DNA from 3 places in the Variovorax sp. PMC12 genome. Region 2 is predicted to be linked to each of the others. Evidence: predicted binding sites of a transcription regulator. Region 2 holds the regulator's gene; each other region holds the start of a gene.
The links. Region 2 encodes sigma-54, which starts transcription at its own class of promoters, with help from an activator protein. Its sites were predicted from a motif close to TGGCANGNAANCTGCTTT; they were not measured.
Positions count from the first base shown of each region.

Region 1: the regulator sigma-54 is predicted to act here: its motif matches at 1,778-1,795, upstream of C4F17_RS12125 (pilin).
Region 3: the regulator sigma-54 is predicted to act here: its motif matches at 4,762-4,779, upstream of C4F17_RS04160 (transglutaminase family protein).

Region 1 is NZ_CP027773.1:2,607,360-2,617,577, forward strand. Features, by position in the region: gene C4F17_RS12110 (hypothetical protein) at 1-105, shown strand, start outside; gene C4F17_RS12115 (thermonuclease family protein) at 102-647, shown strand; gene C4F17_RS12120 (pilin) at 630-1,130, opposite strand; gene C4F17_RS12125 (pilin) at 1,195-1,722, opposite strand; gene C4F17_RS12130 (helix-turn-helix domain-containing protein) at 1,938-2,519, opposite strand; gene C4F17_RS12135 (hypothetical protein) at 2,561-3,097, opposite strand; gene C4F17_RS12140 (hypothetical protein) at 3,175-3,354, shown strand; gene C4F17_RS12145 (hypothetical protein) at 3,338-5,299, opposite strand; gene C4F17_RS12150 (hypothetical protein) at 5,551-8,091, opposite strand; gene C4F17_RS32745 (hypothetical protein) at 8,277-9,071, shown strand; gene C4F17_RS12155 (hypothetical protein) at 9,106-9,669, opposite strand; gene C4F17_RS12160 (hypothetical protein) at 9,662-9,862, opposite strand; gene C4F17_RS12165 (glycoside hydrolase family 108 protein) at 9,865-10,218, opposite strand, start outside.
Region 2 is NZ_CP027773.1:3,531,029-3,541,246, forward strand. Features, by position in the region: gene C4F17_RS16335 (ATP-binding response regulator) at 1-109, shown strand, start outside; gene C4F17_RS16340 (cytochrome b) at 223-816, shown strand; gene C4F17_RS16345 (YceI family protein) at 813-1,394, shown strand; gene C4F17_RS16350 (YceI family protein) at 1,438-2,094, shown strand; gene C4F17_RS16355 (hypothetical protein) at 2,134-2,391, opposite strand; gene C4F17_RS16360 (LysE family translocator) at 2,537-3,181, shown strand; gene C4F17_RS16365 (phospholipase D family protein) at 3,210-4,811, opposite strand; gene C4F17_RS16370 (RNA polymerase factor sigma-54) at 4,822-6,429, opposite strand; gene lptB (LPS export ABC transporter ATP-binding protein) at 6,450-7,244, opposite strand; gene lptA (lipopolysaccharide transport periplasmic protein LptA) at 7,241-7,951, opposite strand; gene C4F17_RS16385 (thiol:disulfide interchange protein DsbA/DsbL) at 8,076-8,723, opposite strand; gene C4F17_RS16390 (SPOR domain-containing protein) at 8,874-9,638, opposite strand; gene argS (arginine--tRNA ligase) at 9,650-10,218, opposite strand, start outside.
Region 3 is NZ_CP027773.1:894,585-904,802, forward strand. Features, by position in the region: gene C4F17_RS04145 (crotonase/enoyl-CoA hydratase family protein) at 1-718, shown strand, start outside; gene C4F17_RS04150 (glycerophosphodiester phosphodiesterase) at 858-2,075, shown strand; gene C4F17_RS04155 (alpha/beta hydrolase family protein) at 2,093-3,622, opposite strand; gene C4F17_RS04160 (transglutaminase family protein) at 3,821-4,720, opposite strand; gene C4F17_RS04165 (antibiotic biosynthesis monooxygenase family protein) at 4,852-5,184, shown strand; gene mnmC (FAD-dependent 5-carboxymethylaminomethyl-2-thiouridine(34) oxidoreductase MnmC) at 5,208-7,049, opposite strand; gene C4F17_RS04180 (oxidative damage protection protein) at 7,171-7,443, opposite strand; gene C4F17_RS04185 (sulfate ABC transporter substrate-binding protein) at 7,581-8,621, shown strand; gene ssuE (NADPH-dependent FMN reductase) at 8,758-9,342, shown strand; gene C4F17_RS33095 (hypothetical protein) at 9,466-9,603, shown strand; gene C4F17_RS04195 (sulfonate ABC transporter substrate-binding protein) at 9,635-10,218, shown strand, end outside.

The sequences.
Region 1 (10,218 bases), 920 kb from region 2:
CCAAAGGCCGACGTGAGCGAGCACATGGGCGTGCCCGTTGAGGTCGTAGAAGGCTCGCCGGGCGTGATGGTGGCCGCCGACGGCACCGAGGTGTCGCTGCAATGAAGGTGCGGCGCTTCATCCTGCTGGCCGGCTTGCTCGTGCCGCTGCTGGCCGCGGCCGAGCCGCGCACCTGCCTGGTGGTTGGCGTCAGCGACGGCGACACCCTGACCGCGCGCTGCGGCACGGTCGGCAACTACGAGCAGATCAAGGTGCGCTTCAACGGCATCGACGCGCCTGAGAAGAAGCAGCCGTTCGGCGAGCGAGCAAAGCAGGCGCTGTCCGATCTCGTCTACATGAAGGAGGCTGCGCTCGATTGCCCGAAGACCGACCGCTACGGCCGCAGCGTCTGCCGCGTGATGGTGGCGCCAGCCTCGGCGCCGTCCGGGCCGAAGACTCTTGATGCTGGCCTGGCCATGATCACAGTCGGGATGGCGTGGTGGTATCGAACTTACGCACGCGAGCAGACGCCGCAGGAACGCGGGCAATATGAGTTCGCGGAGACCGAGGCGCGGGCCAAACGCGCGGGCCTGTGGATAGACGCTGCCCCGGTACCGCCGTGGGACTGGCGCAAGGAACGGCACTCGCGACTACAGCGGGCAGGTTGAGTTGGCGTACTTGGGGTCGATGTTGGCAGAACGGCAACTCCAACTTCCGGTGGGCTCGCGAGTCCATGTGATGGTGCTGGCGGGAGCCCCTTGCAACGGAGACCCGGCTGCGTTTCCCAAAGTGGCCACTATTGTGGAAAACTCGATAGCCGACAGGCTCACCTGCGGCACCCCAGTTCCGCTCGACGTCCAGGTCTCAGCGATGGCGGGAGCCGAATTGCCTGCAGTTGCTTGAAGACTTGATCCTGTTGCCTGGGGATCGCACTTACCCTGGGAAGCTGCCCCGATCGCAGTCTTGCCGTTCAGAAGGCACAGCTCCACTATGGGCTTGAGGGTGCCCGCCTCTCCGATGACACGCTGTACCTGTGATCGCAAGACATGGGTTTGATATTGCGGTATAGCAACAGCCGCCAGCACCCCAACAATCGCTGTGACGATCATCAGTTCAATCAGCGTAAAACCTTGCGAGATTGAGCGGTTCATGTTGGCCGCGCTCCTCCAATAAAAAAGCCGCCAAGTGGCGGCTCTTTGGGTCATGAGAAGCGAATTAAGCGCCGCTGGAAACACAGCCGGCGGGCGTGTACTTCTTCGCAACGGTCGTGGCGCAGGTCCAGCTGCCGTTGGCATCACGGTTCCAGCTGAGGGTTTGACCGGTCAGAGCAGCAGAAGACGAGCTGCCGAACGTCGACTTGAGTTCCACGGTCGGGCCAGCGCCGCTTGCGCCAGCAGTGATCGTCAGCGCGGGAACGCCACCCTTGCCAACTGCCGGAGCTGCACCATTCAGAGTGTTGCCATCGTTGTCTTTCAGCAGATTGGATGCGCTGGCTGTACCGCCGCAGGTCGTTGCATCGGTCGCGGCGCCGGTAGACATTTGCCCATTGTTCAAGCAGTCTTCGACAGGCGTCTTTTGCCCAGCCGTCTCACCCATCACACGGGAAACTTGGGACTTGGCAACGTAAGTTTGGTACTGGGGAATCGCGATGGCGGCCAAGATGCCGATGATCGCGACAACGATCATCAGTTCGATCAGGGTGAAGCCGGCTTGTGCGCGGCGAGCGATGGTTCGACGGTTCATGTGAATCCTCAGAGTTAGTTGAACGCCGAGGGCTTTCCCCCGGAGCGAGTCTCTAACTGCAGAAGGCATGCCATCCCCAAAAAACAAATCTCCCGGCTCGAAAGTGCAAAAAAGTTCTCAAAATCTCTTGCGTGCTGGGCTGAATTGGGCGGCAAGGCCACGATTTGGCGACAATTTGTGTCTCGCGGTAACAAAATTGTCAGCCGCCAGTGCACTTACAGAATGATTCGATCGCCGAATTCAGCGATCAAATAGGCCCTCATCGCCGCCTCTAGGTGATTCCGCCCCCACGCCGCACTTGGATAGGCAGCAGGTCTAGCAACAACACCTTTTTCCATTCGGAGCACTCCGTCGAAGGGGACGCCCGAAGGCACTGTTGTGAAGTGCATATCGAACTCGCTCAGGATCGACCCTGCATGACTCCAGTTGCTGCTGTATGCGAGCACGGGCCGGCTGGCCTGTCCTGGGATGAGTATCACTGGTTCGCTGTCCATCCACTCAGGAGAGTGGCGCTGGGCCTTAGCAACCCAAAAATCCAATTCTCGTCCCGTTAAGTCGGCGAACTTCGGGAGCGTGCCAAGGTCTTCTTTAGGTAGCAATTCCCCAATCAGTTGGTCAATGCTCACGCCGAAGAACTGCGACAGCACCTTCAACTCAAAGATGCCTGGCTCTCCCTCGCCCTGTTCCCAACGAATGATCGTTCGTTTTGTAAAGCCCAGGGCATCGCCAAGCTGCTGCTGGGTGAGGCGCCGGTCATTTCGCAGTTTTTTGATGTTAGGTACGGGGTGTGCTGCCATCTGCCAAGGATAGCGCCAGCCTCAGCACTACTGACCGCAGACTACGTCGGGCGAGGTACTACGCCCAGGAGGCCATTCACTGGCTTGCTCAGGTCCCCCTGATCCAGCCATGCGCGCAGGCGCGCCACTGACACTTCCTTGATGGGCCCGATCTTGAAGTCCGGCGGGAAGTGTTTGCTGTAGGCTTCCTTGGCGGACTGCCTATCGGTGTAACCCAGGAGGATTTTGTGCTCGTCGAACTTGCCAGCCGCGTCAACCTGGTCGACGACGAAGGCGCGGAGAGACCGATGGTTCGGGCCGATGTAGACGTCGACCTGCTCATCGTCAGCGCCAGTTGTCCGCTTGATGTAGCCGTAGTGGGCATGCATTTGCCGCATCCACGGCGTTCCGTCCTTTCCAACGCCTTTGCGCACCGAACCCTCAGGAAACTCGACTGTCACGTCCAGGCCCGCGATACGCACGTGGCCCATCTGATAGTTACCCGCGGCCAACTGTGCCTCTGTCGGCTCGGGCAGGGTACTAAGTGGCGAAGTGGCAGCCTCATGGGCGCCACTGTCTAGGTTTGCGGTGGTGTTCATCCTGGCCGCAGTCTCCGCTTCGCCCCAGAGTTCCTCCACCCCTACCGGGGGCCGTCCGCTGCTGCTACATTGCGGGTATGGCAAAAGATCCCAAGAACTTCACGGGCGAAGATATGTCGCGCCTGTTGAATGCTGAGGAGCGACGCCTGCAGTCCCGCGAGGACTGGAAAGGCTTCAGCTTAGCCACGATGGGCATCGGCGCAGCGCTTTTGTTAGTCATTTGCGTCGGCGCTTACTTCTTCAGTTTTCTGCCCTGAGGCGCGCTTGCCGAGACTCCTGCATGCGACGCAGGCCCGGCCGTTCACCACCTGATACCGGCACCCGCGCTGCAGCCGCAACTGCAGAAGGAACTAACGCTTCGTTCGCTCGCGTGCTGCCCGCCGCGAACCGGACCACAGATGGCGAGGTTGTCGCCTTCGCGATGCTACGTGCGACCACTGGAGCCGCGAGAGCTGCTGAAACTGCGCCAGCGTTGCCGGTGGCCAGCGCCGTGCCCAGACCTGCTGCCCAGCCGATCATCGCGCCCTGGCGCGCGGTCCCGGACGGGTTCGCGAATACCTTGCTGCCCTCGCGGCGGTTCGAAGCCATGCGGCCCATCATCGTGATCTTCTGCTCGAGGTTCGGAAAACCCGACGTATTGAAGAGCGCGCGGCGTGCTGGCTGGCTCATGTTCGCCAAATTCGTCAGGAAAGTCTCGGAGCTGAAGGCGTCGCCGAGCTCGTTCTGCTGTCCAGGCTTGGCGCGGCCCAAGCGCTGAAGCACTGCTGCTGCCACCTCGCGGCGGTTCTCGACTGGCATGGACTTCATCAGCCGGTTGATCTGCGTGCCGCCGTCGGCCAGGCCGGTGGTAGCCGCCTTGAAGATCTTCTCGGGTGCGTCCTTGTTCACGATGGCCGAAATCTGGTCCATGCGCTCGCTGGCCAGCCGCGTGAAGGTGTTCGCCCGGGTCCATGCCTGCTCGGCCTGCGGCCCGGCCGCCTTCGCTGTGACGCCGAGGTCTTCGCTCAACGCTGCGTAGAGCTTCGACCACTTGTCGCGATTGATCTCGGACGTGAAGTTGGCATCCGACATTTCGCGCCCGACCAGGGTGCGCATCTTCTTGATGCTCTCGTAAGGGAGCGAGGCGTCATCCAGATTCACGGGCGCCGGATTCATGACACTGCTGCGCGATCCGGCCGGCGCTTGGCGCTCGGCAGCCGCCTCCAAGTCGGCGATCAGCGATTTTTCGAGGCCATTGAGTTTGGCATTGCGGAACCATGCCGAAAGGTTCTCGGCGCCGTCGATCCCAGCATTCAGCTCCTGCAGCGCAGCACGGGTGTTGCTCACCGTGATGGGCGCGTCCGGCGCGATGTACCGGTCCAGGTTGTTGTAGAGCCGCTGCTGGGTCTCGCGCACGTTGTCGCGGAAGGTGGCCACGCCGCGGGCAATGGCCTCGCCGGCATCCGCCCCGCTCGCGGTCGGGGCCAATCGGTCTGTCAGGTCCTGCACGCTCTTCGCGAGCGCTTCTGCTTGCTGCTCGCCGCGGCGGACCATGATCCCTGAGCCGCCGACGACGTTGGATAGGCCGGTCTCGGCACCCTGCAGCGCCCGGCTTTGAGTCGCCTGACCAAGGGTCGGCGTAGTGCCGGCAGCTTCCTCGAAAGTGGCGATGTTGTCCGCCACACGCTGTCGACCGGCCTCGCCCCCGCGCAGCGCGCCGCGCACGCCAGCCTGCGCTGCGAACGGGACGGCGGTAGGGGCCAGGGCGCCGGCAATGCCAGCGACGCCTTGTGCTACCGCGCCGCCGCCCGCCTCGCGCGTGATCCCTGATGCGCCGGCGCCCGTGGCGCCGCTCACCGCCTGCATGCCGGGCGCGGCAGCCATCATGCTGCCAAGGGCCTTGGTGATAGGCCCAGCCGCAGCTTGCGCCAGCGCCTGCCCAGCACCCACGCCAGTCAGGGCGGTAGCTGCGCCGGTGGCCGCGTCTTGCACCACGCGCTCGGTCGCGTTCTCCGGCTTGGCCACGCCCGTCTGGTCCATGATGTTGCCGAGGGCGCTGGCGACCTTCTGGAAGCGGAAGCCGTTCCCTTCGCCCGCCACGGCGTCTAGCCCGGCATTGACCGGGCCGGTGATGGCGTCAGACACCATGCCCGGCAGCGCGGCCGCACCCTGCACGACGGCGCGCGCCGCCAGTCCTGCCTGGTGTCCGAGTTCGCCGAGCACAGATCGATCGGGCTTCGGCGGCTCGGCTGCCGGCGCGGCCGGCGCCGCTGGCGCGGGATATGGCGCTGGCGCGACGACCTGGTCTTTCGCCCAGAAGGCATCGGGACTCGCCGCTGTAGCCGGGGGCGTGGCGGGCACTGCCGTCGACGGCGCCGGGGCGGCGGCAGTGCCCACTGGAGCTGCAACTGCCGGCGCGGCTGCGGCAGGCGCAGCGGGGGCGACGACCTCGTCTCCTTCCCAGAACTCAGCCATTACGACTTCCTCCGCGTGGTGCCATCGGGTGCGATGTAGGTGGCGCCTACCGGCAGCTTGGCGTGGTCCGCAGGACTCGTGACCGGGGCGGCTTGGGCGGCTGCAGCGCCTGGTCGAATCTTGGCGATCCGCGCGTCAGCGTCGGGCACCTCGGCCAAGATACCGCGCATCGACAGTTCACGGTTGGCCCGTTTCTGCTTGACCACCTCGGCACTGTCGCCCGGTTGCGGGAAGTACTGCTTGTCGGCGCTGTCGAATTCGCTGGGCGCGATGGCGGCGCCCGACTCGCGGCGCAGCACGGCGTTGACGAAGTTGCGCTTCGCCTGGTCCAGTTGCTGGGCAGCGGCCGTGTTGAACTGATTCACGATGCCGCCGGTGATCGGGTTGTTTGCCCCCGGCGTCGAGAACAGTTTCCCGTCCTTTTCCAACTTGTCGAAGATCTCGTTCGCCTCCTGCATGCGGCTGCCGAACTGCAGCGCTTTTGCCTGAGTGTCGGTGAGGTTGTTCTTGCCCTTCGGCGTGTCGGGATCGGCCGGGCCGCCCTTGATGAATTTCAGGTTCCCGTCGGGAGTGCGTTCGTAGCCGGCCGGCGGCGCGTGGCCCAGCAACTCCTTGCCCTCCATGCCAGCGATCTGCTGTGTCGCTGCTTGGCGCTGCGCCGGCGTGCTGTTGGGGTCTGCCACGACCGCCTGCAGGCTCGCCTTGCGCTGAGCAAGCGCCAGCGCCGGCTCGGCCGCTGCCGCCGCGCGGTCGTCGCGATTGGCGTCGAGCGTGACCTTTTTGCCCTCAAGCGAAAGCCGCTGCTGGTTGATACCCAGTTCCTGCTGCGCGCGGGCATCGGCCAGCTTGGCGCGCGCGTCAGTGCCGCGTTCCTGAATTGTGGCGCGCTGGGTGTCGCCGGCCTCCTTGGCTGCGACTTGGGCCATACGTGCTCGCGCATCGATCGGAAGCAACGCCGCCTGTACCGCCACCTCATTCGGCACCGCGCCGCGCCGCGTCATCACGCTGCTGTTCAGAGCGTTCCGAAGGTTGGCCTGTTCATTGAACTGGGCGCGGCGGTCGGCCTCGGCGCCGGCTCCGTCGATGATGGTTGCGCCTCCCTGCGGGATCGAGGCATTCGACGCCTGCAGGTTGGCCAGTTGCGCATTGGTGTCGGCCATGCTGCCCAGAGGGTTGGCACGTGCCGGCGTGGCGGCAACGCCTGTGGCGGGCAGCGTTGCAAGCTGCGCTTGAGGCGTCGGCGCCGCTGGCGCGGCAGCTGCTGGCGCTGGCGCGGCTGTCGGCGCAACGTCCACAGGTTGCGCCTCCACAGCAGGCGCTGCCGGCGGCTGCACGGGTGCAGCAGGTGCTGGAGCGGGCGCATCCGGATACGGCGCCGCCGATTCGTACCGGCCACGCGGGATCTCTGCCACGTAGGGCTTGGGACTTGCTACCGCCGCTGCGGTGGGCGAGAGAGATGCCAGTTGCACATCGGCAGCCCTCTGCATGTCGGTTCGGGCGCTTGCGGACATGCCCCCCAGCGCCAGAGCCGCAGCCTCAGGAGATGCGAACGTCGGCAGGGGTTTGCGCGGGTCGTCGATCTCGCCGCCGTTGGCGTAGCCCGCGATGGACTGCACCGGGCGCGCCGCAAGACTTGCCGCCGCAGTGCCCGCCGCTGGCGCCGCCGCGAGATTGGAGCGCCGCACGCCGGGCGCGGACATCATCGCCGTGCGAGCGTCGGCGCCGGTGTTGAAGGCCGCATTCCGGTTCGCATAGTCCAAGGGCGCGGCGGCCGAAGGCGGCGCCACCGCAGGGGCCGGCGCGGCAGGCTTCAACGCGATCGGCGTCAATGCAGCGGGCGCACCCAGCACCGGCGGCGCGGCCGGTGGCGGCGGAGCGCGAAAGGAATCGACAGTGCTTACGGTACCGCCAGGCGCCGCACCATTGACCGCGATGTTTCCGGTGACGCTCCCGCCAGAGTAGGAGTTGCCGACGCGCGTAACGGCGCCGGGATCGATCGCGCCGCCGTCGGCGCGCGCCAAGCGACCCATCTTCTCGGCTGGGCTGCGCGTTGGGGTGTGGGTTGCGTCGATCAGCGCCTCGAGCTTTTCCTTGCCGACGGCTGCCGTGGTGTCCGCAGGCAGCATGAACTCGCCAGCAGATGCCCAGATCGGCACCTTGTCTTCCGTCGGACCGCCAGGACCATGCACGGGGCCGCCATGCTCCATCGGCTTCGCCTTGGCGTGGGAGGCTGGCATCTGCGCCAACATGGCCGCCGCACCACCCTTCTTCACCGGGCCGCCGTCCTTGAGCCCTGCCGCTTTCATGCGCTTCTCCAAACCAGTGTTGCCGGCGTAGTCGCTGATGTTGCTCAGCCGAGCCGATGCGGGCTGCGCTGGAGCCTCGGCAGCCGGTGCAGGCGCTGGGGCCCGAGCAGGGGTGTTGCCGTAGTAGCGGTCGAACATGCGCCGCACCATTCCGCCGTCGGCGAAGTGCTGGATCTCGATGCGCTTTGTCCGCGCCAGGATGGCGGCGGCGTTGCCTTGCGCGGAATCGGTCATGAGGGCCTCTCAGAGTACTGAGCGGCATTCTTCGCGCGCGAGGCGAAAGGGTCGAACCCTAGTGGGGTCTCCGTACTCACATCGCGGCGGCGGTGCTACCAAAAAGGCGCATTGCGCAACACAGGCTGTTACATTCGGTGTAGCGGTGTCGCTCTAAGACCGATGATGGCGTTCGGAGAAAGACTATGGAAACAAAAATCGATCAGATTCTCAAAACTCTTGATGCCATTCAAGAAGCAGAAAAAATTCGATCTACGGGATGGTTTTCTCGTATTTTCAAAATCATCGAGATTGCACTAATTCCACTCACTGTTGCTGGACTCGCATACTATGGCAATAAGGCCGCTACTCAGATTGCAGACGGACAGCTAGCACTTGCCAGATCGGCAGCTGAAGATCGAAAAGCAGAATTCCAAAGAACGATTCAGAGCAAGTATTTGGAGCTGTTCTACCGGGACATCACCTCGAATGACGCCACGCAACAAGCGAGTGCTCTGGCACTACTCAAGCTGCTTGAACCAAGCTTGGCGAACGACGTTGCCACATATGTAGCGGCGAACAGTCGCATATCTGCACAAATTAAAGCGGAGGTTAAAAACGAAAATCAGCGGGTTCAGGCAGCCACTCAAGTTTCAATCCGCACAAGAAGTTCGGATGTGATGAATGGTTATACTGTCGGAATTTACTACTTATCTACTGACGCCGCGGCTGAAAAAACAGCACATCGAATTCAATCCCACTTAAAACAAAAGCTACCGGGCATTGAAATCCGCCCGTATCCCTCAAAGCCGGACTTTCTTAATGAACAGACCAACGCAGCGACTTTAGAGGTGAGATATGACGCTGGAATTGAGGATAAACAAGCTGCGCGATTAAAAGCTCTTCTAGAAATGCCTCCAATTATTAACTCTGCAAATCTACTAGCGGTCAGCCCTCCCTCCCCCAATTTCATTTCTGTCTTTGTTCCAGCGGGGGGCTGACACCACCATTTAGTCGCAGCGGGGTCTGAGACCGTCATTTCGACGCATGCTCCGCGATCTTGCGCACCGCATCGCCCGCGCGCTTTGAGCCGGCCGAGCTGCCGAGCCAGTAGTTGCAGGCCTGGCCGAAGCCCAGGATCAGCGCACCGAACAGCGTGTTCAGCAGCCCCGCCTGCCGCTCGGTCCAATCGCGCTCAAAGACGAACAGCATGTAGATGCAGATGAAGAAGCCCACCGTGATGATGGCGCTGATGACGACCGGCGCCCAGGCAATGCCGCTGCCGGATTGAGCAAGCGCAACAGTCTGTTTGCGCGCGCTGTCGGTATCGGCCAGGTAGGCGGCGTCGCTTGCCTGGTCGATGCGGGCCAGTTCGATCTGCATCTCCATCTCGGCTTGCTTCAGTGCGCGGATCTGGTCGCCGGTGAGCGTGCCCAAGGCGAGTGCGGTGGCCAGATCGGCCTCGCTGGCGTTCGGGTTGCCGAACACCTTGTCGGCGATAACCTTGACGGCCGCGCCGGCAAGCGGGCCACCCAAGGCAGTGGCCAAGCCGGGCGCGACGGCGCCGATGGTTGCTTTCCAGTCGAACGAATCAGCCATGAAGCGCTCCACAGGTGATGGTGCCAGGGGGCAATGGGCCTGCTTGCACGAAGCGCGGCGATCCAACATGCACGGGACGCGACCAGTCCACGATGCCGATCGGCCGGCTCCGCGCGGCTTCAGATTCCAGCACCGCGACGCGCTCGCGTAGCCGCGTCAGTTCCTCGCGCAGCGCCTTGATTTCGTCTTCCATGGTCAGCCTTTCAGGTTCTGCAGGTTGGAGGCCACGCGCCGGGCCCAGCCTTTGCCGTAGGTCGGCCAGTTGCCGCTGTCGGTGTAGAACTGCAAGCGGTAGCCGTTGAAGGCGGCGGCGATCAGTGGTCCAGCGGCGCGCGCTGCAGCCACGGTCTGCGCGCCGATCACGCCGTCGGGGTAGGCGCCGACCGCGCGCTGCAGCCACTTCGCCGACTGGGTGACACCGCTATTCACGGCAGCGTCGAACACATCGAAGCGCACGCTGTCGGGCAACTCGTCGGCGCGCACCGGCGCCCAGTAGTCGCGCCTGTAGATGGCTTTCGCTGCGTCCTGCGTCAGCGCCTTTACGTCCAC
Region 2 (10,218 bases):
CGAGGCCACCCAGCGCCTGGCGCTGGAGCGCGGCTGGCATGCGCTGCGCAAGCCGGTGCAGCCGGACGAGCTGCACGGGGTGCTGCTGAAGGCGCTGCCGCCGGGCTGAAGGCGTCCGGCTCGGCCTGCGGTTCCGCTGCCGTTGCAGCGCTGGCACGGGCCGTGCAACAGCGTCACGGCTTCCGATATATGCTCCGCGCACAGGCCGCCGGACCTGCCCCGATGTCCACCGCCACTCCTCTTTCTTCCCTCCCCGCCGATCCGCGCAACCTGCGCTACGGTGGCGTCGCCATCGCCTTGCACTGGCTGCTCGCGGCACTGATCGCGGGCTCGCTCGGCGTCGGCCTCTACATGACGGGGCTGCCGTTCTCCCCCCTGCGCCTGAAGCTCTACAGCTGGCACAAGTGGGCCGGCGTCACCATTTTGCTGCTGTCGGCGCTGCGGCTGGCGTGGCGGCTCGGGCACCGGCCGCCGGCGTTGCCGGCCACCATGTCGCCGTGGCAGCTCTCGGCCTACCGCACGGGCCATGCGCTGATGTACCTGCTGTTCTTCGCGATGCCGCTCTCGGGCTGGGCCTACAGCTCGGCAATGGGCGTGCCGGTGGTGTGGTTCGGCGCGCTGCCGCTGCCCGATTTCATGCCGGTCGACCAGCCCTTTGCCGAGGCGGTGCTGCAGCCGCTGCACAAGGGCTGCGCCTTCACGCTCGCGGGCGTCACGCTGCTGCACGTGGCGGCGGCGCTCAAGCACCACTGGATCGACCGGGACGGTCTGTTGAAACGCATGTGGCCCGCGCCACGCAAGGAATCCGCCGGATGAAGCGCCGTTACCTTTTCGTTCCCCTGGCCTTGCTGGCGCTTGCGCCGGGCATGGCCGCCTTCGCCGAGCCGCCGGCCGCGAAGCTGGTCGCCGACAAGAGCCAGATCGTGTTCGTCAGCAAGCAGATGGGCGTGCCGGTGGAAGGCACGTTCAAGAAATTCGACGCCCAGGTCGCGTTCGACCCGAAGAAGCCCGAGGGCGGCAGCGTGGCGCTGCGCATCGACACGGCCAGCGCCGGCTTCGGCATTCCGATGAGCGACGCCGAACTGCCCAAGGCGCCGTGGTTCGACGCGGCGCACTTTCCGCAGGCCACCTTCCAGTCGAGCGCGATCAAGGCGCTGGGCGACGGCAAGTTCGAGATGACGGGCAAGCTCACCATCAAGGGCACCGCGAAAACGGTGACGGTGCCGGTCGGCATCGCCCCCGCCGGCGGCAACCAGGCGGTGGCGACCGGAAGCTTTACGATCCAGCGCCTCGACTACAAGGTCGGCGACGGCGAATGGACCGACACCTCGATGGTCGCCAACGAGGTGCAGGTGCGCTTCAAGCTCACCATCGCGGGCCTGGGCCCGCTGTGAAGACCCGCCAGGCCGCGCCGCTGCTCACTCACTCCACTCTTTCATGACACACCCAGCCACCGCCGTGAAGAAAAAGCTCATCCTTGCCGCGCTGCTGTCGGCCGCGGCCTTCTGCGGCAGCGCCGCGGCGCAGGACTACACGGCGCCGCCCGTGGCCGTGAAGCCCGCGGGCGGACCGAAGAAGAACGCGAACTACGTGGTCGACCCGACGCACACCTTCGTCATGTACGAGATGGGCCACTACGGCACCACCACCAACCGCGGGCGCTTCAGCACCAAGGATGGGTCGGTGCAGATCGACGGCACCGGAACCAGCGGCAAGGTCGACATCACGATGGACATCAGCTCCATCAACACCGGCGTCGACCTGCTCAACCGCCACGTGCAGAGCAAGGATTTCTTCAACGTGGCGGAATTCCCGACCGGCCGCTTCGTGGCCGACCGGATCGACATCAGCGGCGACAAGGTGGTCGACGTGCCGGGCACGCTCACGCTGATGGGGCAAACGAGGCCGGTGACGCTGAAGGCGGTGCGCTTCAACTGCTACCTGAGTCCGCTGATCAACCGCCAGGTGTGCGGCGGCGACTTCGAGACCACGGTGGAACGCAGCGACTGGGGAATCACCTGGGGACTGAACTTCGGGTTCGAGAACAAGGTGAAGCTGCTGGTGCAGGTGGAAGCGGTCAACGTCCAGCCGTAGGCGCTTCCGGCGCCGTGGCTGGCGGCCCTGCCGGCCTGCCTACCTGACGATGGTCTTGCCGGGGCGGCTCGCGGCCAGCGGTTCGTCGCCGTCGTCCTTCGGGGATTTCAGCCAGTCGCGGGCGGCCATCAGGGCACGCGGAAGATTCAGCAAGACCAGCATCCAGGCACCCATCGCCACCGCCATCACCGCACCGAACAGCAGTTGCTCGGCCAGCGGCGCATCGCTCCAGTAGAAGAAGCTCAGCAAACAGGACAGGATCAATGCCCAGATGGCCAGAAGGTAGAGATTTTTCATTTTTGTGCACCGCGGAAGTCGGTACACAAAATGTAAACGAAAACATAATTTTAGTACTACTTAAAGTTTACTTTTCAGTCGTTGATCAGCGTGACTTTCTCCACGCTATTCACCCATTTCAAATTTCCACCAAGAGGCAGCCCCGATGGACAACACCCTTTCCTTGCTAGGCATCGCCGGCGCGATGGCGGTGGGCGCGATGAGCCCGGGCCCGAGTTTCGTGATGGTGGCGCGCACGGCCGTGGTCTCGCGCGGCGACGGGCTGGCTGCGGCGCTGGGCATGGGGGCTGGCGGACTGGTCTTCGCCATCGCGGCGCTTGCGGGACTGCAGGCGGCGTTCCTGGCGGTGCCGGGGCTCTACCTGGCGATAAAAGGCTTCGGCGGCGCCTACCTCGTCTACCTGGGTTTTCGCATCTGCCGCGGCGCGCGCCAGCCACTGGCCGTGACACCCGATGTGGGTAACTCCCCCGGCCGGCAGGGGCGTGGCGGCCGCACCTTCCTGCTGGGCCTGGCGACCCAGGTCAGCAACCCGAAGACGGCCGTGGTCTACGCCAGCATCTTCGCCGCCTTCCTGCCGCGCGAGGTGCCGCTGGTGCTGGCGCTGGCGGTGCCGGCCGTGATCTTCTGCATCGAGACCGGCTGGTACGCCATCGTGGCGCTGGCGCTTTCCTCGGCGGCGCCGCGCTCGGCCTACCTGCGCTACAAGGCCTGGATCGACCGCGCGGCCGGCGGCGTGATGGGGCTGCTGGGGGTGCGGCTGGTCTGGTCGGCCTTGCGCGGCGGCCACTGACCGGGCACCGGCCGCGCCTGAAGCAGGCCTAGAGCAGGCTCTCGGGCGTCAGCGGCGCCAGCAGTTCGAGCATGGTGCGGTCCCAGAAGCCCGAATCGGGCTCCTCGTGCAGCACCGTGATCTGGCCGGCATCGTCGCTGACCCATTCGATGCGCCCGTCGTTGTTGCCTTCGGCAAAGCGCAGCCGGTAGGCGCCCTGCTGCTTGAGCACGTCGAGCAGCTTGAGCATCTGCTGCGCCATTTCGGGGCTGTGGATGATCAGGCCGATCTCGGTGTTCTGCGATTCCGAGCGCGGATCGAAATTCATCGAACCCACGAACAGCGTGCGCCGGTCGATCACCGCCGACTTCGCATGCAGCCGCCCGACCGTGGTGCCGAAAAGCCCCAGCCGCACGCTGCGCCGGGTGCGCGTGGAGCTCAGCTCGTACAGGTCGGCGCCGAGCTTGAGCATGTCGGGCCGGTAGCGGCGGTAGGCGGTGTGCACCAGCGGCTCGTCGGTGGCTGCCAGCGAATTGGTGACCACGCTGATCTTCACGCCGCGCCCGCGGATCTCGCGCATCACCTCGAGCCCCGTGGCGCCCGGTATCAGGTAGGGCGAGACGATGGTGACCTCGGCGCGCGCGCGGCGCATCTGCTCGACCACGTTGTAGCGCACGCTGTCGACGTCCAGCAGCGGCACGCCGCCGTACGACGCGGTCTTGCCGATCACGCGGTCGGGCGAGTCGGCATAGGCCTCGGCCAGGGTCCAGATCAGGCCCAGCCTGCCGGCGTTCAGGTCGTCGGCGATCGGGCTGTAGCCCAGCAGGTCGTTGGGCGCGGGCGGCGGCGGCGGCGGGGTGGTGTCGGCGCCGGTGGCGGCGTCGAAGCGGCGCTGCAGCTCCTCGCGCGAAAGGCTGCTCGCCACCACCGACTGCACGGGGCGCACATAGGTGCTGTTCCAGTACTGGTCGAACAGGCTGCCGAGCCGGGGAATGAGCGCGCCGGTCACGAAGGTGTCGAGGTCGAGAAAGTTCTCGCCCGCCGTGCGCGTGAAGTACTGGTTGCCGATGTTGCGCCCGCCCGCCACCGCCATCGCGCCGTCGGCGATGAACAGCTTGTTGTGCATGCGGCGGTTCACGCGGCTGAAGTCGAACAGCGAAGCCGCGAAGCGCCTGACCAGGCTGCTGCGCCCTGCCGGGAACGGGTTGAACAGCCGCAGCTCTACATTCGGCGTGGCGGCAAAGCCGAGCAGCAGTTCGTCTTCGCCCGATGTGTAGAGGTCGTCCATGAGCACCCGCACGCGCACGCCGCGCAGGGCGGCGTCGCGCAGGGTGCGCAGCAGGTAGCGGCCGGTCTCGTCGTTCTCGATCTGGTAGTACTGCACGTCCAGCGTGCGCTGGGCGCGGCGCGCCAGCTCGATGCGGGTGGCGAAGGCGAAGTCGCCGCCGGGCATCAGGCGAAAGCCGCTCAGGTCGGGGTCGGGCTGGGCCGCCATCGCGAGCTTGCCGAGCGCGGTGTCGGGCGACACGGCCATGGCCTTGGTGGGCGGGCGCGGCGCCTCGTCGGGCAGGGTGGCGCAGCCGCTGAACAGCAGCACGGCCAGCAAAGCGATCACCCAATGGCCCCAGCGCGACATCGGGAGACGGCTCATCGAAGGCTTTCTACAGGGCCTTGCGCAGGTTGGCGGGCGCAATGCGCAAGGCTTCGCGGTACTTGGCCACGGTGCGGCGCGCGCACTCGATGCCCTGCTCCTTCAGCATCTCGGAGATCTGGCTGTCCGACAGCGGCTTCTTGATGCTCTCGGAGCTCACGAACTGCTTGATCAGCGCGCGCACCGCCGTGCTCGACGCATTGCCGCCGGTCTCGGTGCCCAGCGCCGAGCCGAAGAAATACTTCAGCTCGACCGTGCCGAACGGCGTGGCCATGTACTTGGCGGTGGTCACGCGCGAGATGGTGGATTCGTGCAGGCCCAGTTCGTCCGCAATTTCGCGCAGCACCAGCGGGCGCATGGCCAGCTCGCCGTGCACGAAGTAGCTCTTCTGGCGCTCGACGATGGCGTTGCTCACGCGCAGGATGGTGTCGAAGCGCTGCTGGATGTTCTTGATGAACCAGCGCGCCTCCTGCAGCCGCTGCGACAGCGCCTGGCTGCCCTCGCCCTTGTGCGACTTGAGCGCGCCGGCATAGATGTCGTGCACGCGCAGGCGCGGCATGACCTCGGGATTCAGCATGACGCGGAACTTGACGTTGGTGCCGCGTCCGGTCTTGGTGACGATCACGTCGGGAATGACGATGTTGCGCTCGACGTCGACGAAACGGCGCCCCGGCTTGGGCTCCAGCCGCGCAATGACCTGCAGCGCCGAGCGCACCAGCTCTTCGCTGCTGCGGGTGAGCGTGGCCAGGCGCTTGAAGTCGCGCCGCGCGAGCAGTTCCATCGGCTGCTTGCAGATGGCGATCGCGGTCTTGTAGACCTGTGCCTGCTCTTCGTCTTCGTCGTCGTCCTCGGCGGCCAGCGCGCGCAGCTGGATGCTCAGGCATTCGCCGAGGTCGCGCGCCCCCACGCCCACCGGCTCCAGGCTCTGCAGCAGGCCGAGCGCCACCTGGAAGTGGTGCACCAGGTCGTCGAACTGGTCGTTGTCGTCGCCGGCCAGGCCCGAGGCCAGCGCAGGCAGGGAGTCTTCGAGGTAGCCGTCGTCGTTGAGCGACTCGATCAGGAAGCGCAGCGCGGCGCTGTCGTTCTCGCTCAGGCGCAGGCTCAGCGCCTGGCGGTGCAGGAACGACTGCAGCGATTCCTGGCTGCGCGCGAGTTCGGTGGCGTCGGCGCGTTCGTCGTCGCCCAGGTTGTTCTGGCGCGCGGGAGCGTCGCTGCCCCACTCGCTGTCGTCGGGCGCCATGTCGACGGTGCCGTCGCCTTCCCAGTCGGGCTCGCGCTCGGCGATCTCGGCGGCGGGGCCGTCGGAGTCGGCCGTGGTGGTGGTGGCGGTCTCGGTCGAGGCGGTGGAGGTGCTGGCGGGCGGCGGGGTGAAGTCGCTCTCGCCGTCGCCGCCGTCACTGCCGTCATCGCGCGCAGCGGGGGCGTCGGCGGTGTCGAGCCCGAACTCCTCGCGCGCCGCTTCTTCCGCGGTGCGCTCGAGGAAGGGGTTCTCGTCGAGCATCTGCTCCACTTCCTGGCTCAGTTCGAGCGTGGAGAGTTGGAGCAGCCTGATCGACTGCTGCAGCTGGGGCGTCAACGCCAAGTGCTGCGAGACGCGAAGGGACAGCCCTTGCTTCATGTGGAGAACCCGACCCTTCCTTACATACGGAAGTGTTCGCCTAGGTACACCCTGCGTACCTCGGCGTTGTCGACGATCTCCGAGGGCGTACCTTGTGCCAGCACATGCCCGTCGCTGATGATGAACGCGTGATCGCAGATGCCCAGCGTTTCGCGCACGTTGTGGTCGGTGATGAGCACGCCGATGCCGCGCTCTTTCAGGAAGCTGATGATCCGCTGGATTTCGATGACGGCGATCGGGTCGATGCCGGCGAAGGGTTCGTCCAGCAGGATGAAGCGCGGCTGGGTGGCCAGGGCGCGTGCGATCTCGACGCGGCGTCGCTCGCCGCCCGACAGCGCCAACGCCGGCGAATCGCGCAGGTGGTCGACGCGCAGGTCGGCCAGCAGTTCGGACAGGCGCTCTTCCATGTGCTGCTTGGACAGCGGCGCGAGCTTGCCGCTCGCGTCGGGCTCGTGCTGCAGTTCGAGCACGGCGCGCACGTTTTCCTCCACCGTGAGCTTGCGGAAGATCGAGGCTTCCTGCGGCAGGTAGCTCAGGCCCATGCGCGCGCGGCGGTGGATGGGCATGTGGGCGATGGGCTCGCCGTCGATGGTGATCTCGCCCGCGTCGGCGCGCACCAGCCCGACGATCATGTAGAACGAGGTGGTCTTGCCGGCGCCGTTGGGGCCGAGCAGCCCGACGACTTCACCCTTCTGCACGTCGAGCGAGACGTCCTTCACGACCGTGCGGCTGCCGTAGCTCTTCTTCAGGCCGCGCGCCACCAGGCGACTGCCCGGTGCGCCGTTGGCTTCCTGGGTTCCAGCGGTTTCGATCACTTGCGGGTTTCTCCATCGCCACCGAGCGTGGTGGTCGAGCGCAGGCCCGTGCCGGGCGCGGGCGTGGACGCTGCCGGCGCGGCCGGCTTGGCCCCGGCCGGTGCGCCGGGCGCGGGCGCCGTGGCGGCCTTGGGTGTCAGGATGGTCTTGACGCGGCCGCTCGGGGACGACGCGTTGACCGCGGTGTTCGGCGGCACGGTGGAACCGTTGACCGTGTAGGTGTCGTTGCTCTGGTCGTAGACGATCAGGGCGCCGGTGCTCACGTCGTTCGGCGTGGAACCGAGCAGGCGGCGCATTTCCGCGTTGCGGATGAACTTGACGTTGTCGGCACGGCTGTCGTACTCGATGACTTCGGACTCGCCCTCGATCCACTCGTCGGGGGCGTTGCGCTTCTGCTTGTAATAGGCCCGCTTGCCGGGTGCCGCCGTGACCACGCCGTACTGGTAGCCCTCGGCGTCCTGGCGGACATCGAGCCGCGCGCCGCGGATGATGATCGTGCCTTTTGTTACCAGCACGTTGCCCGTGAACACGCTGGTCTGCTTGAGGTCGTCGTAGCGCATGGCATCCGACTCGATGTTCATCGGCTTGCTGCGGTCGGCGGTCTCGGCCAGGGCGCCCGAGGCAAGGCCGGCCAGCAGCAACGCGGCGGCGGCCAGGCGGCCGACGCGACGCAGGAAGGGAGTGGTGGAGTAAGAATGCAATGTCATAGAGGCACGAAACTTGCTCGGCATTGTATGCGGCTGATTGCGACAACCCGCACGCACAGATGAAAAAGCCCGCCGAAGCGGGCCGGGGATGAGGCGCGGCGCCACGAGGTGCGCAAAGCCCGGGTCAGCCCTTCCTGGCTTCGCCCACGAGGTAGTTCACGACCTGCAGCACCTTGGTCATGCTGCCGGCGGTTTCGCCGTCCACGTACCAGCGGCCGGCCACGGCCATCGCCGGCACCCCAGCCACCTTGTAGGCATCGGTCATCTGCGAAGCCCGCTTGGCCTTGCTGGCCACGCCGAACGAGGTGAACAGTTCCTTGAACTTCGCGGCGTCGAGGCCGTTGGCGGCGGCCCAGGCAATGATGTTGGCGTCGCCGTTCACGTTCTGGCGCTGCGCGTGGATCGCGTTGAACACCTTCGGCTGGTATTCGTCGACCTTGCCCATGGCCTCGAGCGTGTAGTACAGGCGCTGCTTGGCTTCGACGTCGTTGCCCACGAAAGGCACCGGGATGCGGCGGAACGCCACTTCCTTGGGAGCCGACTTGACCCAGGCTTCGAGCGACGGCTCGAAGTCGTTGCAATGTGGGCAGTTGTACGAGAAGAACTCGACCACTTCGACCTTGCCGGCCGGCGCGTCGACGGGCACGCGCTTGTCGAGCACCAGGTACTCGGTGCCGGCCTTGGGCGCACGCGCCTGGGCATGGGCCGGGTTGGCGGCCAGGGACAGCAGCCCGAGCGAGGTGGCGGCCAGCGAAAAGTCACGACGTTTCATTGAAAGGGTTCTCCAGTTGGTACGGCAGACTGAGCCGGCACGCGGCGGGGAGTTCCCCCCGCCCGCGGCGCGCCCAAGGCGATGAATGGTGGCGGCAGATACCGCGCGGCGAAGCTTAAGGGCTATTGGTGGCAATCGATCGCCGAGGCGTCAGCGCTGCACCCGCACGAGCGCCGAATCGAGACCGCCGCCGTCCAGGCGCTCCTTGAGCCGGTCGGCGTCTTCCTTCTTGTTGAAGGGGCCGGCCCGCACGCGGTAGACGGTGCGGCCCGCCTGCTCGCGCTCGGTGACCTTGGCCTCGACGCCCATCAGCGACAGCTTGGCGCGCTGGGCCTCGGCGTCGTCGGTGGTGCGGAAGGCGCCGGCCTGCACGAAGTACATGAACGGGTCGGCGCCCGAGCTGCTGCTGGCGGCGCTGCTGTTGCTGCTGGGCGCGGCCGACGCGGTGGTCGTGCTGCCGGAGCCGCCGCCCGAGCGGGCGCGCGCCAGGTCGCCCAGCGGGTCGTTCGACGGCGGCAGCGCGTTGGCCTCGGCGGGCGCGGGGGCGGTGCGCGGCTTGGCGGCAGTGGGGGGCACCACCACGGGCACGGGCGGCGCGGTGGTCGCCGGCGCAGTGGCAGGCGTGACGGCGGTGGTGGCCGGCTCGCCGGTGACGGGGTTGACCGGACCGCCCGCGGCCGGCGCCGGCTTGGGCGCGCCAGCCTTGCCGGCGAGCGGCGCGTTCGGGTCCCAGTCGCGGTTCTTGCGAGCCTCGGCTTCGTCCTGCTCGGCGCCGCCGCGCTGCGTCTTGGTCACGAAAGGAATCGGCACCTTGGTCACGTAGACCGCGATGCCCAGCGCGACGCCCAGGCCGAGCACCAGCCCGATGATCAGGCCGATGACGATGTTGCCGCGTTGTCTGGTTGTCTTCTTCATGGTGGGGTGGTTCACATCTTGCTCGGCGCACTGACGCCGAGAATCGCGAGGCCATTGTGCAGCACCTGCGCGGTCGCGGCGACCAGCGCCAGGCGGGCCAGCTTGACCTTCTCGTCGTCCACCAGGATGCGCTCGGCGTCGTAGTAGCTGTGGTAGCTGGCGGCCAGCTCGCGCAGATAGAAAGTGACGTCGTGCGGGGCGAAATCGCGCGCGGCGGCGGTGAGCATGGCCGGGTACTTGGCCAGCAGCAGCATCAGCGCCTGGGCCGCCGGGCTTTCCAGCGGCGACAGGTCGACGCCCGCCAGCGTGGCGCGGTCGCCGCCCCAGCCCGCCAGCACCGAGCAGATGCGCGCATGCGCGTACTGCACGTAGTACACCGGGTTGTCGTTGTTCTTGGTGACCGCGAGGTCGACGTCGAAGGTGTACTCGGTGTCCGGCTTGCGGCTCAGCAGGAAGAAGCGCACGGCGTCGGTGCTGGTCCATTCGATCAGGTCGCGCAGCGTGACGTAGCTGCCGGCGCGCTTGCTGATCTTGACCTCCTCGCCGCCCTTGACCACGCGCACCATGGTGTGCAGCACGT
Region 3 (10,218 bases), 2.6 Mb from region 2:
CGACCTTGGCGACTACGCCGAGGGCCAAGGCCGCGAAGGGCAGGGCGACCACCCCTGCCGGCAGGAGAAGACGCCGTGGGACCCGATGCTGGACTACGCCGCCATGAAGGGCAACACCGACGACTTCATGGCTCTCTGGCGCAGCCGCAAGCCCACCATCGCCAAGGTGCACGGCTACGCAGTGGCCGGCGGCAGCGACATCGCGCTGTGCTGCGACCTGCTCGCCATGGCCGACGACGCACGCATCGGCTACATGCCCACGCGCGTGTGGGGCTGCCCGACCACCGCCATGTGGACCTATCGGCTCGGCGCCATGCGCGCCAAGCAGCTCATGTTCACCGGCGACACCATCGACGGAAAGCAGGCGGCCGAATGGGGCCTGGCGAACTTCTCCGTGCCCGCCGACCGGCTCGACCAGGCCACGCTGAAGCTGGCCCTTCGCATCGCGGGCGTGCCGCGTTCGCACCTGATGATGCACAAGCTGGTGGTCAACCAGGTCTGGCATTCGATGGGGCTGGAACAGAGCCAGATGTTCGCCACCGTGTTCGACGGCATCACGCGCCACAACCCGGAGGGCATGTGGTTTCGACGGCAGGCAGAGGCAGAAGGCTTCAAGAGCGCCGTCGCGTGGCGCGACAGCGGGCGGGATATTCCGGAAGGCGACGAGGCCCGGGCCCGCATCGCGGAACTCGAAGCGAAGCTGGCCGCGCGCGGCTGACCTGGCGCCCTTCATCTCGCTGCCAATGTCACGCGACCGACATTTCCTCCCACGATGATCCGGCGCGCCTTCTGCCAATCCGTTTGACGGCAAAAGACGTGTCAATTTACATCGATGTGAACAAAAGGGAGGAATTTAAATGCAATTGCTTGATTTTTCGAGGGCCGTGCTGGCGGCTGGTGCCTGCGCGTTCATGGCGGCGTGTGGCGGCGGCAGTGGCGACGCGGGGCCGATGCCACTGCTCCTGCCGGCTTCACCTCCGCCGGCGGCTCCCGCGCCTGCGCCTGCGCCGGCCCCGGCGCCCGTGGAGGCGGCACCCCCGCTCGTCATCGGGCATCGCGGTGCATCGGCGCTTCGGCCCGAGCACACATTGGCTTCATACCAGCAGGCCATCGACGACGGAGCCGACTTCATCGAGCCTGACCTCGTGCCCACCAAGGACGGCGAACTCGTTGCCCGCCACGAGAACGCCATTGCCATCGTCAAGGACGGAAACCTCGTCGAGGCCACCACCAACGTGGCCGACGTGCCTAAGTTCGCCAGCCGCATGACCACCAAGGTGATCGACGGTACCTCGGTCACCGGCTGGTTCACCGAGGACTTCACGCTGGCCGAGCTGAAGGAGCTCAAGGCCCGTGAGCGCATTCCGAAGCTGCGCCCGGCGAACGTGTCGTACAACGACCAGTTCCAGGTGCCCACGCTCGACGAAGTGATCCAGCTCGCCAAGTCGCAGTCGGTGGCCAAGGGCCGCGTGATCGGCGTCTACCCCGAGACCAAGCACCCGACCTACTTCCGCTCGATTGGCCTGCCGCTGGAGAAGAAGCTGATCGACACGCTGCAGAAGCACGACCTGAACAAGGCCGAGGCACCAGTGTTCGTGCAGTCCTTCGAAACCGGCAACCTGAAGGACATCCGCCTGAAGAGCACGGTGAAGATCGTCCAGCTCATCGACGGGCAGGGCGCGCCCTACGACCTCGTGGCCCTGAGCGACAAGCGCACCTACGCCGATCTCGTGAAACCCGAAGGCTTGGCGGAGATCGCGACCTACGCGCAGGGCATCGGCGTGGCCAAGGCGCGCGTGATCCCGGTGGCTGACGGCAAGCTCGGCGCACCGACCACGCTCGTGAAGGACGCGCACGACAGGAAGCTGCTTGTCCATGTCTGGACGATCCGCCCGGAGAACAACTTCCTGCCGGACAGCCTCAAGAAAGAGCCGAAGACCGATCCGACCGCATACGGCGACACCGCCGGCGAGATCAAGGCCTTCCTTGACGCAGGCATCGACGGCCTCTTTGCCGACAGCCCCGCCACGGCGGTGCCGGCGGTCAGGGCGTATCGCGCGGCACGGCGCAACTAGGGCGCGCTGAACTCAGATCAGATCGGTGGCGAGCAGGACGGCAGGAGCGGGCGCACGTTGATCGTGCTCGAGCCATCGTCCACGCTAACCGCGTTGCGGGTGAAGTTGCAGCCGTACCTCGAATCCTTGATCGTGGAAGGGGTCAGAACGTCGTCGCCGGCGGGCTTCGCGTTGTTGTCCTTTTCCCAGCCGATCATGGCGGCGAAGGCTTCCTCCTGCTCCTTGATGGTGAAGTCGCAATGGGTGATGCCGCGGATGGCGCGCTGCACCAGCCACTGGCTGTTGCCCTTGGCCGCCACGCGCCTGTTGTAGATCTGTTCCATGCTGAAGGGCACGTACATGTCCCCAAGCGTGTGCAGCGTGACCACCGGGATCTTGAACTCGCCGTTGACCTTGGGAATCCAGCGCAGGCCGTCGGTGCGCAGGCGGTTTGCGTCCGGTGCGGCCGTGAGCTTTTGAGCGAGCGCGTTGAGTTCGTCCGATGCGGTGGTGTCGCCGTCGATCTTGTAGACGAAGCGGTTGGTGTCCAGCGTGCTCTTGTTGAGGATGCCGTTGACCGTGCCGTCACTGCCGAACACGCCCCACACCGCCTGGAACGAGCGGCCGTTCTGCAGGGAGAAGTTGAACAGGGGCCGCGGTCCGCCGGTCAGGTTCTCGAGCACCGAGGCGTACTGGTTTCCGACAGTGCCGTTGGGCGCGATGGCCGTGGCCGAGAAGGTGGAGAAGAGCGCCGGGGTGACCTGCGCCGCGATGTCAGCCCATTTGGGTGTCGGATAGCTCGCTTTCCCTGCCAGCGCCTGCGCGGTCACCTGCGCGGCGGCAAAGTAGTCGAACAGCTCCGTGTCGCCCACCACGCCGCACATCGGCACCGCGCCGTTGTACTTCACCTTGTGGTTGGCCGTGGCGTAGGTTTCGTCCTCGATGGCAGCCGCCGTGATGTGGCCGCCCATCGAATGGCCGGTGATGAATATCTTCGACGGCGCGGCCAGGTTGCGGCCGCGGGCCTTGGCGATGGCGTTGAACTGCAGGGCGAGGGCGTTGGTGTCTTCCACGCCGGCGCGCACGTCGTAGTAGTTCTTGCTGTAGCTGGAGGCGGCCCAGGCGTAGCCGTTCTGGATCAGGTAGCGGCGGATGGTGGGCGTGCCGGCTTGCAGCAGGTTGCCTTCGCCCGCATAGCCGTGCGCATACATCACGAGCTGGCCGTTCCAGTTGGCGGGCACTTCGACGTTGTACTGGGCGCCACCCAGCATGCCGGCCCAGCGGCTGGTCGTGCTGTTGTCGACCGTGTCGCTGCCGTCCGCCGCGAGCGCGGCGAAGGTGGTGGCCGAGGGGTCCGCCGGCGCGAACGAATTGCGGCTGTCCTGCAGGCGGGTTTCTTCGGCGACGGGAGCGGGGGGCGGCGCGGGAGGCGGCGGTGCGGCAGGCGCGGGTGCGGGCGTGGGCGCGGGAATGAAGCCGAGGCTGTTGCCGCCGCCGCCTCCACCGCCGCAGGATGCGACCGCGAGGCTGGCTGCCAGTGCAAGAAGTGTCAGGCGTGCTGAATGCATGGGGTGTCTCTCTCCGTTCTTGTGAGTTCTTGGGAAGAAATGACCGGCGCGGCGCTGCACCCGCGATCGTTCAGAACGATCGTGCTATTTCGCTGGCCGGCGGCGCAGCGTAGAGGTGTTGGGGAATGTGGCGCTGCGGGGTTTCCCGCAACGGCTATCGCCTGCGCGACAGCAGCCGTCGATCGGCGGGGGCGCGCCTCAGTTCTTGCGGCGCGTGACCACCACCGTCGCCTCTAGGCCTTCGTAGGCCTCGGCATCGCCGTACCAGCTGCCGGAGATCGGCGCCGCCTGCGCCGGATCGCGCGTGACGCCGACGCGGATCAGCTGGCCGCTGCCCATCAGGTTGTTGGTCGGGTCGAAGGCCATCCAGCCGATGCCCGGCAGGTAGGCCTGCAGCCACGCATGCGTGGTGCCGGCGCCGGTCATCGAATCGCCCTTGGCCTGCGCCGCGGTGTCGAGCGCGGCGTCGTAGATGTAGCCGGAGACGAAGCGCGTGGCGATGCCCAGGCGACGCGCCGCTTCCATCATCAGCAGCGCGTAGTCGCGGCAGCTGCCGCTGCCCAGCGCCAGGGTGGCGAGCGGCGTCTGGGTGCCTTCTTCGTCGCGCGCCTTGTATTCGAGGCTCTGGCCGATGTGCGCGTTCATGCGCGCAAGCACCTCGCGCGTGCTGTTGGGCTTGTCGGTGTGCAGGAACTGGTGGGCCCAGCGGATCAGCGTGCCCTGCGTGTCGTCGTCGTGGTGCGGGCGCAGGTAGTGCTCGAGGTCCAGGCGCTCCTGCACCGTATAGGCGAAGGGCAGGAATTCGGCGGCGGGGTCGAGCGCCAGCTGGTCCTGCTGGGCGGGCACATGCTCGATGGTGAACGAGCACACGATGCGCAGCTCGGTTGCCTCGCCCATCGGCTGCACCAGCGCGACGGAATTGGAGTGCGGGTCCTGGATGAGTCGGGTGAAGGCCTCCGGGCTCACCTGCAGGTCGGTGGCCAGCACGCGCAGGTCATGGCTGTCGCGCGGGCGGAACATCACGCGGTGCAGACCGAAAGTGACCGGCTTGTTGTAGCGGTAGACGGTGGTGTGCTTGATGTCGTATTGGGTGGCCATGCGGTGCATTCTCACGCGTTCGAATGACGGGCGGTTGGTTGATTGCAGTACCCATGCCGCAGAATCGGCCCCCGTTCGGCCTGCACAGGGCCGGGCTTTTGCCGACTTTCCCGGGAGGTTTCGATTCCGCCATGTACTCCGCCACCTTCATCTTTGCCAAGAAGCAGTTCGACGACGAGTTCCACCGCCTCGACCAGACCATCGCCGCCGCGGCGAAATCGCTGCCCGGCTACCTGGGCGAGGAGACGTGGGAGAACCCCGGCAACGGGCTGGTGTCGAACGTCTACTACTGGGACTCGCTGGACAGCCTGCAGGCGCTGATCCGCCACCCCGTGCACCAGCAAGCGAAGGCGGCGCAGGCGAACTGGCTCGACGGGTACAAGGTCGTGATTTCCGAGGTGCTGCGCAACTACGGCGACACCCGCATCGACCACATGCTGGCGCCTTCGCGGCGCCCCGGCTGACGACCTGCCCGAACGGGCGCGCCTCAGAGGCGCCGGGTGCCCAGCGCCTTGGCCAGCGTGGCTGGCAGTGGCAGCGGCTCGGCATGCCACTGCGCGGCCAGCAGTTCGGCGCACAGCGCCGCGAAGCTGAGGCCGCGCGAGCCCAGTGCGGTGCAGGCCCAGAGGCCCGTGGCGGAGCCGTCGAGCGGGCCGACCAGCGGGCGGCGGTCGCCTGAGGCGCAGCGGATGCCCACCCAGCTTTCGACATCGCCGCTCAAGAACGACGGCGCCAGCGCTGCGGCGGAAGCGGGATGCAACCGGCTCAGCCGTTCGCGGTTCGCATCGGCGTCGGCCGCTGTCGCTGCGAGGTCGGTGCTGTCGCGGTCGAAGGTCGCACCGGCCAGCCAGATCGGGGCGCCGGCGCCGTTGGGTACATGGGCGATCAGGTGGCCATCGCCGTTGATCGGGGTTGCGGGCAACGCGGCGCCATCGGGCATGGGCCCCCAGGCGACCTGGCCGCGCACCGGCTGCAGCGGAAGGGCGGGTGCGAAGCGGCCTGATTCATGGCCGGCGCAGACGACCACGCGGTCCGCCTCGGCCAGCAGCTGGCCGGCCGGGTCATGCAACTGCCAGGGTCCGCCAGGCTCCCGCTCCACCCGCGCCACACGGCAACCGCCGCGGAATTCGACGCCCGGCTGGCGCAGCCAGGCTGCGATCAGCCGGTGCGGCCGCACCCACGCCGCCTGCCCATGCCAGAGCGCGGCGGTGTCGCCGGGCAGGCCGACAGTGGCCAGTTGCCCGTCGTTCGCGGGCCAGGACTCGTTGGGGCCGCTGGCGCTCCAGCCGGCAGGCACGCGCACGTCGCCGTCAGGCCGGCGCTCGAGCACGCCGCTGGCGCGCCAGTCGCGGCCTTCTTCCAGCAGCCTCTCGAGTTCCGTCCAGGTGACGCGGATGCCGGCGCGCGTGAGCCGCGACAGCAGCGCGTCGTCCGGCGACACATGCGGCGCGAGCATGCCCACGGGCAGCCCCGACGCACCGGAGGCTGGCCAGTCGGCCGCGTCGAGCACGGTGACCCGCCAGCCGCGCCGCGCCAGGCTCGCCGCCACCGCCGCACCGGCCAGGCCGGCGCCGACGACGGCGCAGCGCCCCGGCGCCCCGATGCGCTCGGGCACGGGTTCGCGCCGGCGCACCGTCCAGGCGGGTGCGAACACGCCGCGCAGGCAGTCTCGCTTGGGTGGCAGGCCCTGGTGTTTCTCGACCGTGAAGCCGTATTGGGCCAGCGCATCGCGGATCGCCCGCGCGATGGTCCAGGTGGCGATGCGGGTGTCTTGCCGTGCGAAGCGCGACACGGCCTTCAGCGTGTCCGCCGACCACATGCCGGGGTTCTGCTGCGGGCTGAAGCCATCAAGAAAGATGCTGTCGGCGTCGAAGCGCTGCGCGCGCAGCATCGGCTGCACGTCGCCGATGCACAGCGTGAGCAGCACCCGGCCATCGTCGAAGGCCAGGCGGTGGAAGCCGGGCAGCAGCCCGTGCCATTGCGCGGCCAGTTCGCCGGCCAGCGCAGCAAGCTCGGGGTAGGCCCCGGCCGCGCGCAGCAGGTCGCCGGACGAGACCGGATGCGCCTCGATAGAGACGAAGTGCAGCATGCGCGGCCGCTCGGGATCCGCGCGCCACGCCTGCCAGGTTGTCAGGAAATTGAGGCCAAGCCCGAAGCCGGTTTCGAGAACCAGCCATTGCGGCTGTCCGGCCCAAGCCTCGGGCAGGCCGCAACCGCCCAGGAACACATGGCGCGATTGCGCCAGTGCGCCGGTTTCGGTGTGATAGATGTCGTCGAAGCGTTCGCTGCGCGGCACGCCGTCGGCGCGCCAAGTCACTGGTTCAGCCATGACGGAACGATCCAGAGGGCCTCTTCACCAGGGGTACCGCGGAACCGGCTTTGCCGGGCCGCTGGTGCCGCCCCCTGAAAGGGGGTTGGCGAAGCGACACGAAGTGCGCGAAGACTGGGGGTCAGTTTGACGGGGGTACGTAGCCTTGCGCCACGTCGGCGCCTTCGCCGAAGAAGTGCTTTTCCATCTGGCGCGCCAGGTACTGGCGGGCGCGCAGGTCGGCCAGGTTCAGCCGGTTTTCATTGACCAGCATCGTCTGCTGCTTCAGCCAGGCGGCCCAGGCCTCCTTGCTGACGTTCTCCCACAGGCGCTTGCCCAGTTCTCCGGGATAGGGCGGGAAGTCGAGCCCTTCGGCCTCTTTGCCGAGCTTGATGCACTGAACCATGCGTGCCATTTCTGTTGCCTCTGGTGGGGAAAGCGGTTGCTTAGTTGATTTAGCTATTTAGAACTGAAAACTTGGTCGTTCCAGTTTCTATATGTCGTATTGAGAATACGCAGCTTCATTGATATGCCTTTTTAGAGCAAGACACCATGAGCCTTCGCCGCGACTTTATCAAGCTTTCCCTGGGTGCCGGCGTGGCCGGTGCCATGGCCCTGTCGGCATTGCCGACGTTCGCCCAAGGCGGCGCGGGTACCGTGACGCTGCTGAACGTGTCCTATGACCCGACCCGCGAGCTGTACGTGGACTACAACCAGGCCTTCGCCAAGTACTGGAAGGGCAAGACCGGCCAGGACGTCACGGTCAAGCAGTCGCACGGCGGCTCGGGCAAGCAGGCCCGCTCGATCATCGACGGTATCGACGCCGACGTGGCCACGCTGGCCCTGGGCGGCGACATCGACGCGCTCGTCACGCACGGCGGCCTCGTCAAGCCAGACTGGCAGAAGCGCCTGCCGCACAACTCGGCGCCGTACACCTCGACCATCGTGTTCCTGGTGAAGAAGGGCAACCCCAAGGGCCTGAAGGACTGGGACGACCTGGTCAAGCCCGGCGTGCAGGTGATCACCCCCAACCCCAAGACCTCGGGCGGCGCCCGCTGGAACTACCTGGCCGCGTGGGAATTCGCCAAGCGCAAGTACGGTGGGGATGCGAAGGCCAAGGAATACATCGGCAACCTGTTCAAGAACGTGCCGGTGCTCGACACCGGCGCGCGCGGCGCGACCATCACCTTCGTGCAGCGCGGCGTGGGCGACGTGCTGCTGGCCTGGGAGAACGAAGCCTTCCTGGCGCTGAAGGAATTCGGCCCCGAGAAGTTCGAGATCGTGGTGCCTTCCATCTCCATCCTGGCCGAGCCCAGCGTGGCGGTGGTCGACAAGGTCGTCGACAAGAAGGGCACGCGTGCCGTGGCCGAGGAATACCTGAAGTACCTGTACTCGGACGAAGGCCAGGACATTGCCGGGCGCAACTTCTACCGCCCGACATCGGACAAGGCCAAGGCCAAGTATGACAAGCAGTTCCCCAAGCTCACGCTGGTGACCATCGACCAGGCCTTCGGCGGTTGGGCGAAGGCGGACAAGGAGCACTTCGCCGACGGCGGCTCCTTCGACCAGATCTACGCCCCGAAGCAGAAGTAACCCCCCAGGCTGCGCGCACTTCGTGTCGCTTCGCCCACCCCCATGCCGGGGGCGGGCCGGCCGCTTCGGGCGGCCGTGCGCGGCGGCCCCCAGGCATTCGCGCTCCTCGCTCCTCTTTACCGAACGAAAGTCTCTTGTGTCCGTTCTCCTGATTGCCGGCAGCCCTTCGGCCCCGTCCCGTTCCACCGCCTTGCTCGAAGCGGTGGGTGAGCGGCTGGCCCAGCGCCATGCGCGGATCGAGCGGCTCGCCATTCGCGACCTGCCGGCGCAGGCGCTGCTGCTGGCCGAGTGGAACCATCCGGCCATCGTCAACGCGATCGCCAAGGTGGCGGAGGCCCGCGTGGTCGTGGTGGCCACGCCGGTCTACAAGGCCGCCTACAGCGGCGTGCTCAAGGTCTTTCTCGATCTGCTTTCGCAGAACGCCCTCAAGGGCAAGACGGTGCTTCCGCTGGCCACCGGCGGCAGCCCGCACCACATGCTCGCGCTCGACTACGCCCTGCGGCCCGTGCTGCAGTCGCTGTCGGCGCGCCACATCCTGCCGGGCGTGTACGCCAGCGATTCGCAGATCACGCTGACGCCCGAGAACGCCTACCAGGTGCACCACGACCTGGCCGAGCGGCTCAACGAAGCCGTCGAAGTGCTTGCCACCGAAGGCCTGAAGCTGCCGCCAACCCACGGCTTCGAGCCGGTGCCTTTCTCGCGCGTGCGATGTAGCGTCTGAAGCCGGGGCTCCGCGCGAGCCCGGCTCTTCCGACCTCATCCCTGATCCCGCTTTTTGAGAACCGCCTGTGCGCGGCGCGGGACAGCTTTTGCCCGACGTTTTGCAACACCAAGGAATCCACGCATGAACCCCGTTGCCACCGAAGACTCCGTGCTCGATGCCTCGCCGCGCTCCCTCTGGCACGCGCTGGGCGATCTGGCTGCCAGCGTCATCGTCGTCAGCGCCATCGCGCTGATCGTGAGTTTCATCGCCGCCGCGTGAGCACGCGGCTCAACCACATCCAGGCATTGCCATGACATTGATTTCCACACCCCGCCGCCGGCTCATCCAGGGCGTTGCCGTCGCCGCCGTGCTGCCGTCTTTCGCCGCGCTGGCCCAGGCGCCCGCGCGCCAGCTCCGCATCGGCAACCAGAAAGGGCCGCTGAGCGTCCTCAAGGGCCGCGGAACGCTCGAGAAGCGTCTGGCGCCGCTGGGCGTGACCGTGAAGTGGACCGAGTTCACCGCCGGTCCCGTGCAGCTCGAAGCATTGAACGTCGGCTCGATCGACTTCGGCGACGTGGGCGAGGCGCCCCCCATCTTCGCGCAGGCTGCCGGCGCGCCGCTGGCCTATGTGGCTGCGACCGTGCCGCGTCCGAAGGCCGAGGCGGTGCTCGTGCCCAAGGGCTCGGCCATCAAGACCGTGGCCGACCTGAAGGGCAAGAAGATCGCGCTCAACAAGGGCTCGAACGTCCACTACTTCATCGTCAAGCTGTTCGAGAAGCACGGCCTGCCGTATGCCGACCTGAACCTGGTCTACCTGCCGCCGGCCGACGCGCGCGCCGCCTTCGAGAAGGGTTCGGTCGACGCCTGGGTCATCTGGGACCCGTTCCTGGCCGC